3 regions of the Lentibacillus juripiscarius genome follow, and region 1 is predicted to be linked to each of the others. Evidence: riboswitches for the same ligand, from Rfam matches in the RefSeq annotation. Region 1 holds a riboswitch; each other region holds the start of a gene.
What was found. Region 1 has a riboswitch for S-adenosylmethionine ahead of ACFSUO_RS04730 (carboxymuconolactone decarboxylase family protein). Riboswitches for the same ligand answer to the same signal wherever they lie in the genome.
Positions count from the first base shown of each region.

Region 2: another riboswitch for S-adenosylmethionine. It lies ahead of ACFSUO_RS10395 (methionine ABC transporter ATP-binding protein); the one in region 1 lies ahead of ACFSUO_RS04730 (carboxymuconolactone decarboxylase family protein).
Region 3: another riboswitch for S-adenosylmethionine. It lies ahead of ACFSUO_RS11055 (methionine ABC transporter ATP-binding protein); the one in region 1 lies ahead of ACFSUO_RS04730 (carboxymuconolactone decarboxylase family protein).

Region 1 covers NZ_JBHUNA010000007.1:137,557-143,043, forward strand. The annotation lists gene ACFSUO_RS04720 (sodium:solute symporter family protein) at 1-1,386, opposite strand, end outside; gene ACFSUO_RS04725 (LLM class flavin-dependent oxidoreductase) at 1,447-2,820, opposite strand; gene ACFSUO_RS04730 (carboxymuconolactone decarboxylase family protein) at 2,869-3,537, opposite strand; SAM riboswitch class I at 3,747-3,853, opposite strand; gene ACFSUO_RS04735 (hypothetical protein) at 4,027-4,467, shown strand; gene ACFSUO_RS04740 (ABC transporter ATP-binding protein) at 4,510-5,487, opposite strand, start outside.
Region 2 covers NZ_JBHUNA010000021.1:119,672-125,158, reverse strand. The annotation lists gene ACFSUO_RS10410 (M20 family metallopeptidase) at 1-787, opposite strand, end outside; gene ACFSUO_RS10405 (MetQ/NlpA family ABC transporter substrate-binding protein) at 913-1,728, opposite strand; gene ACFSUO_RS10400 (methionine ABC transporter permease) at 1,760-2,410, opposite strand; gene ACFSUO_RS10395 (methionine ABC transporter ATP-binding protein) at 2,400-3,431, opposite strand; SAM riboswitch class I at 3,504-3,606, opposite strand; SAM riboswitch class I at 3,692-3,795, opposite strand; gene serS (serine--tRNA ligase) at 3,884-5,158, opposite strand.
Region 3 covers NZ_JBHUNA010000022.1:58,343-63,829, forward strand. The annotation lists gene ACFSUO_RS11035 (arsenate reductase family protein) at 23-385, shown strand; gene gcvH (glycine cleavage system protein GcvH) at 457-840, shown strand; gene ACFSUO_RS11045 (toprim domain-containing protein) at 986-1,342, shown strand; gene ACFSUO_RS11050 (thioredoxin family protein) at 1,344-1,670, shown strand; SAM riboswitch class I at 1,738-1,848, shown strand; gene ACFSUO_RS11055 (methionine ABC transporter ATP-binding protein) at 1,944-2,975, shown strand; gene ACFSUO_RS11060 (methionine ABC transporter permease) at 2,965-3,633, shown strand; gene ACFSUO_RS11065 (MetQ/NlpA family ABC transporter substrate-binding protein) at 4,114-4,938, shown strand; gene ACFSUO_RS11070 (hypothetical protein) at 5,156-5,326, shown strand.

The DNA.
Region 1 (5,487 bases):
CGTACTTGGAACAATGCCACTAAAGTAGATGATGAGATAGGAAAGCAAACCGACAATCATCGACAGTTCTGCCGCTCTAGCAGGTGCTTTTTTCTTACTATAGATAGCATATAAAATGGGTCCCATCGTTCCCGCAGCTACACCGGAAATCCCAATCCACATGACATCGCCCATATAAACAGGGGGCTGTAGTACAATTAAAAATGCAGCCAAGCCCACCAAAGGAACTGCCAGACGGCTGATTTGCAGGGCAATTTTCTGTGCCTTTTCATCACTGATGTTGATAATTCCCCTTTTGACGAGGAATTTCAGGAAAATATCATTGGCAAATACGGTAGAAATGGAAACGAATATTCCATCTGTTGTCGACATAGCCGCAGCAAGAATCACCACGCCGAAAACCGCTACAATAATCGCGGGGAAAGCCCAAACTGCATATTCCATTAATGCCAGGTCAGCTTCCACCACATTACCGCCAAGTGCCACTCTGCTATATAATCCCCCAAAAAGAACAAGTAAGCAGAAAGCAGCCGTTATAACATAGGTAGCAATCATTTTTCCAAGATCCTTTTCACTTTTCAGACCAAGCACTTTGTTGAACAAATGCGGCGCGGAGGCAAAGGCCCACTGAATAATGATGGCACCGGATACCGCACCTACAGAATAAAAATGAGCCGAACTAGGATTAAATACCTTCACTAAATTCCAATCCTGAGCACTGAGACTACCCGCAATGCTGGTAAATGTTGCCGTAATGCCCCCATCCCAGAAAATTACAATACCGGAAATAAATATAGCAAGACCAGCAATCGCCATCATGACTGCCTGGACGGCATCTGTGTAGATATCGGCAAAGGCACCACCTACAAACACATAAAGAACAACAATAGCTGTAATGAATATCAACCCACTTGTGTAGGACATTCCTAGAAGATGTTCAAAAATCCGCGCACCTGCCACAAACTGACCGGCTATATAAAAAATGTTGAAAAGTAGAATCAGCCCTGTTCCCACTCTTAAAATATCACTATTATAAAAATCACCGAGCCAGTCCGGAAGGGAGAGTGACTTTTGCTTCGTATTCAGTTTCCTCACCTTTTTGGCGACCATCATCACCCCTATCGGCCCACCGCCAATCATTGCCAGAAACAGCCAAAGGGTGGACAATCCCCAATCATGGGTCCAGCCTGGATACCCAAGAAAAGTAGCAGCACTTAAATAAGTTGCGGCAAAAGATAGACCAAGTACGTACGGTCCCAATCCTCCCCCACCAGTTGCAAAGTCGCTGACACTTCTCGTTTTTCTGGCACTTACAAAACCAAGGACGAACATGACAACTAAAAATATGGCAAACCCAATCCATGTATACAACGTAATTGTACTCAATTCTGACCTCCTCCACGTGTGCAATTTCATTTATCAGTAAAAGAGGGGGCACTCCCCTCTTTAATTCGACTGCAAGCTGCCCAGATTTCTCGCTGGATGATTGCGAGGCAGATGGGTTCGCCCTTTTCCAAACATATTCTCCCTTAGTGTCTTTCCTTCATATTCCGTCCGGTAAATGCCGCGTTTCTGTAGTTCAGGCACAACAAAATCCACAAACTCCCGAAACGTCTCCGGCGAGTAGGTCTGTGCGATATTGAAACCATCGACATCGCTTTCAATAGCCCATTCCTCGATTCGATCTGCAATCTGTTCAGGCGTCCCAATAAACTTCACGGTACCATTCCCAAGCCCATGATTTTTGATGGCCTCCCGCAATGTCCATTTCTTATTCGGATCTTTCGTATACATATCCAGATTTCCCTGAACCGCTTCTGTTTCGATATTTTCAATATACTGATCTGGATCGTATTGAGAAAAATCAATTCCCGTATGTCCGGACAGCAGAGAAGCTGTTCCTTCATAGCTGACATGATTAGTCAAATCTTCATATTTCGTATACGCTTCTTCTTCCGTCGACCCGATAATCGGCAGGATCATCGGAAAAATGAGAACATCCTCCGGGTATCTTCCCTGTTCCTGTGTTCGTTTTCGGATGTCTGCAACATAGGCCTTTAATGCATCCAGTGAATGATTTTTGGTAAAAACAGCTTCAGCATGTTTGGCTGCAAAATTTCGCCCTTTTGGTGAAGCTCCTGCTTGGAACAGAACCGGTGTACGCTGGGGCGAAGGTTCGACCAAATGCGGACCCGGTACATTGAAGAATTCACCTTCATGCTTAATCAGCCGAACCTTTTCAGGGTGTGCAAATGTATCAGTTTCTCTATCATAAACAACAGCATCATCTTTCCAGCTATGTTCCCAAAGTTTATAGACGACTTCCAGAAACTCATCTGCACGATCATAGCGGAGTTCCTTGGGAAGACGGCCGGAAAGTCCGAGATTGACTGCTTCGCTTTCCAAGTAAGATGTCACCACATTCCAAGCGACTCTTCCCTCCGTTAAATGATCGAGCGTTGATAATTGTCGTGCCAGTGCATATGGCTGTGCATAGGTAGCAGAAATCGTTGGCGCAAAGCCTAGATGTTCCGTTACAGCAGCCATAGCAGAAATCGGACTTAGCGGGTCATGAGCTGGGAGTTGGACAGCATGCTGAGCAGCTGCTTCATGGCTATTTCCATATACACTGTACGTTCCAAGTACATCAGCGATAAACATTGCATCAAATTTCCCGCGTTCCAAAATTTTTGCTGTTTCTGTCCAATATGACAAGTGGTTATGATTTACCCCCTGATCCTTTTCATGTTTCCATAATCCCATTGAGTGGGGGGAAGGTGAATTTTGGATAAATCCATTTAAGTGAATTTGTTTTGTCATTGATCAGTACTCCTTTTCTATTGTTTTTAATTGGTGCTTCCCGGTGACTTATGCCTCATCGTAAGCATTTAAAGCATTCACACTATGTGCAATGGCTGATCCCGCTTTTAAAGCCACTGCCACAAAAATAGCTTCAGATATTTCCTTTAAACTTGCTCCCGATTTTTTGGCATTTTTCGTATGCAAATCGATGCAATAAGCACAGCCTGTGGTATGTGCTGATGCCACCGCAATTAATTCTTTTTCTTTTTCAGTCAGCTTACCTGCAGTGATGGACTTCTGATCAAAAGCAGCGAATGCCTTGAATGTATCGCCATTGAGTTGATCAAATTCCTTCAACCTTTTGAAATAGGATGCTTTATATAGCTCCTCATCTCTTTCCCCATCAAATGCATTCAGGGCGTTCACACCGTGGGCGGCTGCCGAACCTGCCTTCAATGCCGTTGCCACGAAAATAGCCTCCGCTACTTCCTCTTTGTCAGCATCATTTTTCTTCGCATTCCCCACATGTAAATCAATACAGTACGGACATCCAGTAATGTGTGCCACTGCAACGGCAATCAATTCCTTCGTTTTTACCGACAAACCCCCCTCGGTCAATGCCTTGTCATTAAATGCAAAAAAGGATTGAAATGCCTCCGGTGCATATTCCTTTAATTCAGTAATCCGGCCAAAATACGATTTTTTATATAAGCTGTCCGTTTTTGTCAATGTAATCTCTCCTATAAATTTTTTTGTAATGAATTAGTAGGTCAGTCATTAAAGTAGGGCATTGCTCTTTTATTCACCTCCCGTGATTAAACATATTTACCCTATATATTTACTTGGTTTTTGGCCGATCTTTATCAAATAATCGGTTCCTACCAATTCATTTAGAACGAAAAAAACCTCTCCCGATGAGGAAGAGGTTTTTTTCATTACACACTTTCTCATCTTTCAAGCGAATGCTTGCTGGAATTAGCACCTTATTACTATCAAGTAATGGTTGCTGCGGGATTATAGGACCAGTTCCTCCCCCGACTCTGGATAAGAATCATTTTATTAAATTTTAAGATTTCTTAGCATCATATCGTACACTGAATTAACTGTCAAGCATAAATTGTTTGTTTTTCAGAAAATGGTTAAATCATATGGCTATTATGCTCTATGTTATCCGAATACGATACAATTTGTTATAATAAAGTATCAAAATACGGAGGGTTTTTTATGGAACAAAACAAGATTTCACTGATGGAAGCGTATATGATTGAAACACTGCGCAGCAATGGTATTTCCGATGACGAATTGCTCACTCAAATTAACAGAAAAGATATCAGCCCATGGAAGGATTTAAGCACCCAATTTGACTTCAGCGAGCTTATTAAACTTAGTGAGCAGGATGAAGAAGCATTTAAATCGATTATTATGGATGGCTATAAGATAAAATTTGTTACCTTTAAAGGCTTGCAGAACCTATTAAAACTTAAGTTCAATATGATCCAAGAGAAAGATTATACTCTTACGGATAAAGGCCTGACAGGTCTGACAATGAACGACGAACAATTAAACATGCTCAGGCAGATGCTGTCCAGCAATTGGTCGATTGATGAAACATCCACTGAAAACAGCGATCACCTAAGCAAGGAACTTAAGGTTGAACTAATCTAATTGTATGCATGTTCAACGTTATAATTTGAGGAATAATGCCATTCAATCCGGTTGTTTTCCGACGCTCTTGCCGAATTCATCCAGGGTATCCGATTCAATAGGGAAAAAGCAAGATACATAATGGTCATTGCTCCCCTTCGTTTCCATCAGAGGGGTATTTTCTTTGCAATAATCCCGTGCAAGCGGGCATCTGGTATGAAAAACGCAGCCCGAGGGCGGATTTGCAGGAGATGGTAATTCTCCATTTAGTACAATTTGCTCACGATTTTTTTCTCTGTCAGGGTCCGGCAAAGGAATTGCTGACAACAGTGCATTGGTGTAAGGATGACGTGCGTTTCTATAAAACGAATCACTATCAGACATCTCCATCATTTCCCCTAAATACATGACCCCTACCTTATCCGCGATATGTTTTATTAACGACAAGTCATGTGCAATGAATACATATGTGATATTTAACTCTTTCTGCAAATCCTCTAGTAAATTAATAACCTGTGCCTGAACGGACACGTCCAGTGCACTCACTGGCTCATCACAAATAATCAATTTCGGCTCTAATGCAATGGCACGTGCAATTCCGATTCGCTGTCTTTGACCACCGGAAAATTCATGCGGAAGCCGGTTATAGTGGTCATCTGGATTAAGGCCAACAAGTTCCATCAATTCCTTCACACGTCGTTCTAAATGATTGGTCTTATTATAAGCCCTTAATGGTGCTGCAATAATATCGCCGACTTTCATCCGTGGGTTAAGACTTGTGAATGGGTCCTGGAAAACCATTTGAATATCACGTCGGAGCTGATGCATTTGTTTCGCGTTATAACTGGTAATACTTTCGCCTTCAAATAAGATATCGCCCGATGTCGGCTTCTCAAGACCGACAATCGTTCTGGCTAGTGTACTTTTACCGCAGCCAGATTCTCCGACAATACCAATGGTTTCACCTTTATTAACGGATAAACTGACACCATTAACCGCCTTGACGTAATCGTCACTTTTTTTAAACAGGCCTCTATTCAC
Region 2 (5,487 bases), on a different contig from region 1:
CTGTTATTTCATTGAGTACGGTTCTTGTCGCCGCACGTATAAAAAATCTTGCTTTCGCATATTCCGGAACGATATTCGGTGCATCACCACCATCGGTAATAATGCCGTGGATCCTTACATCAGAGGGAAGGTGCTGACGCAATGCATTAACGCCATTGAATAACTGAATGACACTATCCAATGCATTAATGCCCTTTTCAGGTGCTGCTGATGCGTGTGCCGGTTTACCAAAAAACTCAAAGTCCAGTGGATCAACACCCAGCGTTGGGCCGGTTAAAGTTGTTTCATTGCCAGGATGAAGCATGATTGCGGCGTCTATTCCTTCAAGCAAACCTGCCTTTACAAAACTTCCTTTCGCACTTCCATTTGGCCCGCCTTCTTCTGCAGGCGTTCCAAGTACGAAAAGTTCCCCGCCTATGTCGTCGATTACCTTACTTAATGCAACTGCAGCTGCAACGCTTGTTGTTCCAATGATATTATGCCCGCAAGCATGGCCGATTTCCGGTAATGCGTCATACTCTGCCAACAGTCCAATTCTAAGCCCATTTTTCTTCCCCTTTCTGCTGGCCAAAAATGCCGTTTCATGCCCTGCAACACCTTTGTCTACATGGAATCCTTCATCAGTTAAAATATCCGTTAAAACCTTTGAAGCAAAAAATTCCTCATTTCCAACCTCCGGATGATTGTGGATATCATGACTCGTCTGAAGATAGCGTGCCTTATTGTCTTCAATGTTCTCCGTAATACGCATTCTAATCTCCTGCAAATTGCTTTTTGTCACTGCCATTCCAAACACCTCTTTGTGATTTATTACCTAGTCCGCATCCCACATACATTTTGCTTTCCGCGGTCGAGTGTTTTCTTCCATCAAATAACAACAATCTATACGAAAGCAGCCTTTATTATGAATGGTTACCAGCCTATTTTCTCCAATGGTACAAAAGTCGGTATCTGGTTTCCGTCGTATTCCTTTTCTATCAGTTCCTTCACATCGTCGGACTGGTATATATCAGCTAATTTCTGCAGTGTTTCGTCATCTTTATCTTTTTCCTGTACGGCAATGATGTTAATGTATGGTGTTGCTGTTTCATTCTCATGAAAAATGGAATCGTCTAATGGACTGAAGCCTGCGTCGACAGCAATACCGTTATTGATGATGGATGCTGCAACATCTGGCAGGACACGCGGCGTTTGTGCGGCCACAAGTGTTTCAAACGTCAGACTCTTTGGATTTTCCGCAATTTTATCGATAGACCCGTTCCCATCAAAATCCTCCACAAGTTCAATTAGTCCGGCTTCCTGAAGCAGCAGCAATCCGCGGCCCATATTCGTTGCTTCCTTTGGCAAGGCAATAGTTGCACCTTCTGGAATTTCTTCCGGAGAATCATATTTTTCAGAGTAAAGCCCCATTGGTGCGATGACTGTTGTCGCAATCGGTGCTAAATCCAAATCGTGCTCCTCGATAAATGCATCAAAATAAGATACTGTCTGAAAGGCGTTAGCATCCAGTTCCCCTTCCGCTAATGCCAGATTTGGCTGAACATAATCAGAAAAGCGGACAATCTCAACATTTATTCCTTCTTTTTCAGCCTTTTTAGCAACAAAATCCCAGACCGTTGTATCCGAACCACTGATCCCAACTTTTACAGTTGATACTGCATCACTGGAACATGCACTGCTAACCGCTATTAAACTCATAAACAATAAAAACAAACCAATTTTTCTCATATTTCCTGCACCCCTTTGATATGTTCAGCTCTTAACGCCGTCTAACTTTTTTTGATAAAACATTCCCTGTCGTTTGCAATCCCTGCACCATGACAACCAGAATGGCTACGGTAATGACCATCACTGCCGTATCAAATCGCTGATAGCCATATGTGATCGCCAAATCACCAAGACCTCCCCCGCCAATGGCACCAGCCATAGCTGATGCACCAACTAACCCAATGGTTGCGATCGTTAATCCCAGTAAAAGTGAACTTAATGCTTCCGGTATCAAAAAACGAATAATGATTTGCCATGGTGTCGCTCCCATTGCTTGTGCCGCCTCCATCACACCCGGGTCAACCTCAAGCAGGGAGTTTTCAATTAACCGGGCAATGTATGGGCCTGAAAAAAGCACCATTGGCACAATTGCAGCTGCAGTACCAATTGATGTCCCGACAATCAAGCGTGTAAATGGAATAACAGCAACCATCAGGATAATGAAAGGTATGGAACGGAACACGTTTACGAACGCATTCAGCACCTTAAAGATTAGAGCATTTTCCCATAAATGCCCTTCACGGGTTACGACAAGCAAGATTCCTAACGGCAAACCAATTAGTATAGCAAACAATAATGAAAATACCACCATTGCAGCAGTTTCCCCCAATGCTGCAATAATTTGATTCCAATCAACCAGCATCTTCCAAAACCTCCTTAATCGTTACTTCTTGCTGATTAATATACATGAGTACCCTATTAATCTCTTTCGTTTCTCCCTGAAATTGAATAACCAAATTTCCAAATGGTATTCCCTGTAATTCAGTTATGTTGCCAAACAACACATTTACTTCCACATTAAAATGCTTCGCTATTTGTGAAAGCAGCGGATCCCCGGTAGCTTCACCAAAAAACACAACTCGGTAAATCTGGTTCGTTTCCCCTTGAGAACGGATTAATTGATGGACAGATTCCGGTATTTCATCATGCATGACCGTGCTGACAAAATTGTAGGCAACGGCTGTCTTTGGCCGAGCAAACACTTCAAAAACAGAACCGGATTCCACTACTTCACCCTGATCAAGAACGGCGACCTTATCACAAATCTCGCGAATAACTCCCATCTCATGCGTAATAATCAAAATGGTAATGTTATATTCCTGATTAATCTTTTTCAGCAGATTTAAAATCGAATTAGTTGTCTGCGGATCAAGTGCCGATGTTGCTTCATCACACAGCAGGACTGATGGCTGCGTTGCTAAGGCCCGTGCAATGCCTACCCGCTGTTTCTGTCCTCCTGATAATTGGTCCGGATAGTTATCTGCTTTGTCACGCAGCCCAACGAAATCCAGCAATTCCTCGACCCGCTTCTTCACCTCTTCTTTTGGTTTTTTCATAAGCAATAATGGCATTGCCACATTGGTGAAAACTGTTTTAGAATCTAGCAGGTTGAAATGCTGGAAAATCATACCGATATCTCGTTTTGCTTCTCTTAATTCCTTAGGGGAAAGGCGAAGCAAATCCTGATTATTAACAGTAATCGTTCCATGGGTTGGCCGCTCAAGCAGATTGACACAGCGGATCAATGAACTTTTCCCAGCGCCGCTGAAGCCAATAACACCATATATTTCACCTTTCTCAATCTGTAAATTCACATCATCCAAGGCCTTAACTTCCTTTTCTCCACCTTGATAAATTTTTGTGACATTCTCTAATGTAATCAATGATTCCCCTCCTTAAAGTAAAAAAATACCTCTTTCTGATAGATAGGAAGAGGCATTTTTTGTATTATCCTCTTCTTATCTTTCAAGTCTGTTGCTTGCTGGATTTGGCACAGTACTAAAAAAGTCCGCTGCCGAGGCTTCCAAGGGCCAGTCCCTCCACCTCTCTGGATAAGAAGTTCGTTCTTATTTAGTTTTGGAAATGAAAAAATCTCTTCTTATGGTCAAAATAAAAAGAGATTTGCAAACAGATCCGCTCTCTCTTCTTATTTTCCAAGCAAATGCTTGTTGGATTTGGCACAGTACTTAAATAAGTCCGCTGCCGAGGTTTCCAAGGGCCAATTCCCTCCACCTCTCTAAATAAGAAGTTTGATTATTTAATTTAAAATAAAGCTTACTATCATTTAGATTATTTGTCAATACATTTTAAAAATAAATCTGATCCAGTTACTTGACTATTTGATGACTTCCTTTCCGCCCATATACGGCCGGAGTACTTTCGGGACGACAACAGAGCCATCCTCGCGCTGGTAATTTTCCAGAATAGCAGCGAGGGTTCGGCCCACTGCAAGGCCTGAGCCATTTAATGTATGCACATATTCTGGTTTTCCCTTTTCTTCACGGCGAAAACGAATGCCAGCGCGCCTTGCTTGGAAATCCTCAAAATTGGAGCAGGACGAAATTTCGCGGTATGTGTTCTGGCTTGGGATCCATACTTCAATATCGTATTTTTTAGCAGCAGTAAAGCCTAAGTCGCCCGTGCACATGCTCATCACACGATACGGCAGGTTCAGCTGCTGCAGCACTTTCTCGGCATGTCCGGTCAGCACTTCTAATGTGTCATATGAATCTTCCGGTTTGGTGAAATGAACCAGTTCCACTTTGTTAAACTGGTGCTGGCGAATAAGCCCGCGTGTATCCCGTCCAGCAGAGCCTGCTTCAGAGCGGAAGTTAGCACTGTATGCCACATATTTTCTTGGAAGGTCGTCCACACTTAGAATCTCATCCCGGTGATAGTTCGTCACTGGCACCTCAGCCGTTGGAATCAGGAAATAGTCCCAATCAGCCAGTTTAAATACATCCTCGGCGAATTTAGGCAGCTGTCCAGTTCCTGTCAGGCTTCCGCGATTGACAATCTGTGGCGGCATCATTTCCGTGTACCCATGTTCGTCTGCATGCAAGTCCATCATGAAGCTAATCAATGCTCGTTCCAGTCGGGTCCCAATTCCTTTATAGAATACAAAACGGCTTCCCGTAACTTTGGCAGCCCGTTCGAAATCCAGAATACCTAGGTTTGTGGCAATATCCCAGTGCGGTTGCTCGGTAAAATGAAATTCCGGCCGGTCGCCCCACTGACGCACTTCTACATTATCATCTTCATCCTCGCCAACCGGGACACTTTCATGCGGAATGTTCGGGATGGACAGCATCATCATTTCCAAGGCTTCTTCAATTTCTTTCAATTCTCCATCCAACTCTTTGATTTGATCGCCGACTTCGCGCATCTCTTTAATGGCAGATTCGGCATCTTTTTTCTCTTTTTTTAGAGCAGAAATCCGTTTGGATGTTTCATTGCGTTTGGCCTTCAATTTCTCTGCTTCCGAAATAAGTGTTCTTCGGCGTTCGTCAAGCTCACTAAACTTCTCCAGTTCTGATAAATCCTCTCCGCGGTGAGACAACTTTTCCTTTACTTCCTGAAAATTATTACGCAAAAATTTCATGTCCAGCATGGCTATATCCTCCTTTTAGTGTTTAAAATAGGCTCTTTTCGCACATGTTGTTGTTTTTCGCAGTTGATAAAAAAAGCGACATACTGAAAACTAATTTGTGTTCGACACCGCAACAATGGTAAGAAGTCGAATAGCACAAAACCAGCGAGGAAATACACGGAGACTCCTCGAAAATAAAAACCAATTTTCTTCGTGCGATGCATCGCTGCCGAAGCCTTCCTTGTCCTGCGGGAACAGTGGCCTACGTGAGACCCCGCAGAACGGAGTTCGAGGAGGCTCACGGGTCACCCGCGGAAAGCGACGAGCAAGACATCCACCGAGTAAACTGC
Region 3 (5,487 bases), on a different contig from region 1:
GAAAAGTAAAGGGGGGAAGCACATGGCATTAACGTTTTATTGGTATCCTAAGTGTGGCACCTGTCAGAAAGCAAAAAAGTGGCTCGATAACCACGACATTGCCTATACGGACGTACATATTGTGGACGCACCACCAACTAAAGAACAGCTGCTTGATTTCATTGCTAAAAGTGGTCTGCCGGCAAAGAAATTTTTCAACACAAGCGGCAAAAAGTACCGTGAACAGAATATTAAAGACAAAATAAAGGATGCAAGTACTGAAGAAATGGCAGAATTGCTTGCTTCGGATGGCATGCTTATCAAACGGCCGATTATCACGGACGGGGAGAAGGTAACAGTTGGTTTCAAAGAAGAGACCTTTAATGAATATTGGCTGGAAAAATAAGATTGAATACTAGAAAAATAGGCATGAACCTAGTATGCTGAAAATGATATTATGTTGATGGAGGGATTTGCATGAACCTGCCGAAAGACCTGCTATACACAGAGGAGCATGAATGGATTAAGAAAGAAGACGGAAAAGTACGCATCGGGATAACTGATTTTGCCCAGGATGAGCTTGGAGATATTGTTTTTGTTGAGCTGCCTGAGGAAGGTGAAGAAATTGAAGCCGATGAGCCATTTGGCAGTGTTGAATCCGTCAAGACGGTTTCTGAGCTGTACGCTCCGATTGCCGGAAAAATAGTCGAAATTAACGAGGAACTGGAAGACAGCCCGGAATTTGTCAATGAATCGCCATATGATAAAGCATGGATGATTGTTGTGGAACCGGCTAATGAAGCGGATCTTGATAACCTATTGTCTGCTGAGCAATATGAAGCAGCGGTTAAAGAAGATTAATTTTCCTCGTGAAAACGTATGACTGGCTTGCCTAAGGTAGTGCAAGTCAGTTTTTTTGTACAATTAAAAATGACGCTGGAAATCATAGGATATGCTTAATTGGACATAAGAATAAGAAATGTTCTCTTTAAGGAGTGCAACGCGAATGACACATAGCAGCGAAAAAGTTATTATAGTGGAAGGATTAACAGATAAGCTGCAAATCAAAAAAGTGCTTACCGATGAGGATACCGAAATTATATGCACACATGGGACACTGGGTGTTGAAAAAATGGATGAACTGCTTGACAAGCACGATTTGGACAACCGGGATGTTTATATACTGGTTGATGAGGATGATTCAGGCAGCAAAATCCGCCGGCAGCTAACCCATGAACTTCCACATGCCCGGCATATCCATATTGAAAGTGAATTTCGGGAGGTGGCGGCTACACCTGTCCACATGCTGGCAGAAGCACTTGTAGGCGCTGAGATTGCAGTTAATCCGATATTTTTGGCTTAGGGTGATTCGATTGCAGCAGATACAAGAAAACGACCTGGAAAAAGATCATTACATTTTATATATTTATACCCCATTTTGTGGCACATGTGCGCTGGCCAGAACCATGCTGGACAAAATTGAGTCTGTTCATCAGGAAAATATTTTCTATGAAATGAATGCGTCACTACATCCTCAATACATGCAGGACTATCAAATTGAAAGTGTACCGTGTTTACTGTTTAAAGACAACGGAGAGATAAAAGAAAAAGTCTATGCATTTCATTCCATACCGAACATCTACAGCTATTTGATGAAATATAAACCAGAATTATTTGCAAATGACGGTTGATTTGTATTGACAGCGTCGGGTGGAACTGCTAATATTTTTATTATTGATTCTAAATTAAATAAGCATACTCTTATCATGAGCGGTGGAGGGGCTGGCCCTATGAAACCGCGGCAACCTCAAATGCATTTTGTTTGAAAGGTGCCAATTCCTGCAAAGTAGCTGCTTTGGCAGATAAGAGAACGAAATGATTGTAGTTGTGTATACGTCTTTCTGTTCTCTTGCAGAAAGGCGTTTTTATTTTAAATTTGAACAGTAAAGGGGGATCTGATCTAGTTGATTTCGATAAAGGGTTTGAGCAAAACATTTACAACAACGAATAACCAGATTAAAGCTGTCGATGATTTAACCCTTGATATAAATGAAGGCGGCATCTTTGGAGTGATTGGGTATAGCGGGGCTGGAAAAAGTACGTTTGTAAGGCTTTTGAACCGTCTGGAAGAACCGACCGGAGGGGAAATCGTCATCGATGAACAGGAGATAACAGCTTTAAATTCCAGTCAGCTTCGAATGACTCGCCAGGATATTGGGATGATTTTCCAGCATTTTAATTTGTTATGGTCACGGACGGTCAAGGAGAATATTGCTTTTCCGCTGGAGATAGCGGGTGTCCCTAAGCGTGAACGTGAGGATCGTGTCCAGGAACTGATTGAGCTCGTCGGACTGGCAGGACGGGAACATGCTTACCCGTCACAGCTGAGTGGCGGGCAAAAGCAGCGTGTCGGAATTGCCAGAGCGCTTGCCAACAGACCGAAAGTGCTCTTGTGTGATGAGGCAACATCCGCACTTGATCCGGAGACGACGAACGCCATTCTGGATCTGCTTGTGGATATTAACGAAAGGCTGGGCTTAACCATCATTTTGATTACGCATGAGATGCATGTCATCAAGAAGATCTGTAAACAGGTTGCTGTTATGGAAAATGGAAAAGTTGTGGAACAGGGTGATGTGCTGGATGTATTTCTGCGGCCTCAGCAGCAAGTCACCAAGAAATTCGTTGAACAAGTTATGGGGTCCAATGAAGAAGATGATGATATAGAAAAACTGTTCAGCGCCAGTAGCACCGGCAGGCTTCTCAGATTACATTTTGTTGGTGAAACGGCGAATCAGCCGCTTATTAGTAAACTGGCAAAGCTGTTCTCCATTGATATCAATATTTTACAGGGGAAAATTACACAAATGCAGCATGACGCATATGGAACTCTGTTCGTACAAATGGATGGCGAACCGGATGAAATGGACCGGGCAGTGCAGTATTTAGCGGATGAAACCTCTGTGGAAGTGGAGGTGATTCGGAATGTGGAATGAATTGTTTCCGAATATTGAATTACAGGAGCTTTGGACAGCGACTTATGAAACATTCTATATGACGATTCTTTCACTTGTCGGTACGTTTGTTTTTGGAATCATGCTGGGGCTGTTCCTTTATCTGACAATGAAAGGCGGTATATGGCAAAGCAAAGTACTGAATCTTTTGGTGGCGTCTGTAGTAAACGTGTTCCGGGCGATTCCGTTCATCATTTTAATCTTGCTGCTTTTCCCATTTACTGATTTTCTAATCGGTACCATTCGCGGTCCGAACGCAGCACTGCCCGCACTGATTATCGGATCGGCACCATTTTATGGAAGACTCGTTGAAATTGCCCTAAAGGAAGTGGACAAAGGGGTTGTGGAAGCAGCGAAAGCGATGGGTGCTAAAACGCGAACGATTATTTTCCGTGTGCTGCTGCCAGAATCAATGCCGGCACTTATTTCAGGTATAACCGTCACGTCAATCAATCTGATTGGATATACAGCGATGGCTGGTGTCATCGGTGCCGGGGGACTTGGTAACTATGCGTACTTCTTCGGATTCCAGCGTCGAGAATTTGATGTTGTCTTCATATGTACTGTTCTTATTGTACTTATTGTGTTCTTGTTCCAATTTATAGGGGACTATGTTTCGAACAAAATAGATAAACGATAAGGGACTTTTCTTATCTTTATAGTTTTTCAACTGTCGCAGTTGTTCACCCGCAGGAGTCTCCGTGTATGACAACTGCTGATTCAGAGGCTTCCTAAAAGAATTTTTTAGAATAACGAATGAATTTCATAAATACTTTTTTTGCTTAATATACGAACTTATAACTGAAAACACACTAAATCATTCGTACTCCACCTTAGAAGATTGGAACGGAAGGCGGACGACTCCTGCGGGATAAGAGGCCTAGATGAGACCCCGCAAGGCGTTAGCACAAAGTAAAGCTTCCATGAGTAAGCTTCGACCTGCGAGGAGTGCTGCATCCACGACCACACTTGCAACACGACGAGCATGAGGAGGCTCATCAGCCGCCCGCGGAAAGCGTCCGCCTGAAGTGGAAATCAAACGCAATACTAATTGTTCGTATTTTAAAGGTAGATATTGAATTATGAAATTCACTCAATAACGATAAAAGGAGAGATCAAGATGAAAAAGATTATAGCATTTACAGCAGCATTATTGGTGCTTATATTAGGAGCGTGTGGGGAATCGTCAGGGGATGGCGACAGCAATACCATTAAGGTGGGGGCATCGAGTACACCACATGCTGTTATTCTGGAAGAAGCAAAGCCACTACTGAAGGAAAAGGGGATTACCCTCAAAATAGAAGAATACCAGGATTATGTTTTGCCGAACGATGATCTGGAGAGCGGTGAAATTGATGCGAACTACTTCCAGCACATACCGTACCTGAAGGGGCAGATTGCCGACATTGGTTATGATTTCACTCATCTCGGCGGCATCCATATTGAGCCAATGGGTATTTATTCCAAAGATTTTAATAGTATTGACGAAATCCCGGATGAAGCAGAAGTATTGATGAGCCGCTCCGTTGCCGACCATGGCCGTGTCCTGGCATTACTGGAACGGGAAGGCCTGATTAAACTGGCTGAAGACGTAAAGAAAGTAGACGCAACAACCGATGACATTGTGGAAAATCCGAAAAACCTGACATTCTCACATGATTATGATGCAGCAGCGTTGCCTGACTTATATGAAACAGAAGAAAACACATTAGTAGCCATTAATACGAACTATGCAATTGGCGCTGACTTGAACCCGTCGGAAGATGCACTCATTCTGGAGGGGGACGAATCTCCTTATGTAAATGTGGTTGCCGTACGAAAAGAGGATAAGGATAACGAAACATTAAATACATTGGTGGATGTCCTGCATTCTGATAAAATTCAGGAATTTATCAAGGAAGAATTTGGTGGTGCAGTCGTTCCAGTTGATGGAGCACCTGAATAAGAAGATCCACTGCGCGAATTTTAGGGAAAGTGCAGTATACATTAGAAATTGGCGGCAAGTTTAGCATATGGAATGCTAAGCGCCATTCACTCTATCTTATGGAATTGATTTCGGTTTCAAACAGCTATATTCGTTTTGCGGCTGGTAAGTTCTATATGATATTCTTATTACCGTAAACAAAACGAAAGGATGGTTCACTATCAATAGTGGAATTCGGATGACCTATACTCCGGAAATGGAGAAGGCAATGCAACAATCGCACCAGATGGGGTACGCGGAATACGAAAGAAAACTCGAAAAGCGCATTGCCGTAGAGAAAAAACGGCAGCATGAATACCAGCAGTGCAAACAAATGATAGCAGAAATCGACAGTCATATTCATACATGATATAGAACACCGGCACCTCCTAGACCAAGGGGTGCCGGATTTTTATTTTTGGATCTTATCATAACTTTGTTGTTTTTCCAGTACAGTTGATATAAACTGCGGCATACTTTGAAAATGGAATGCTATGACACCGCTCCGGAAATACACTCCGCTTTCCGCGG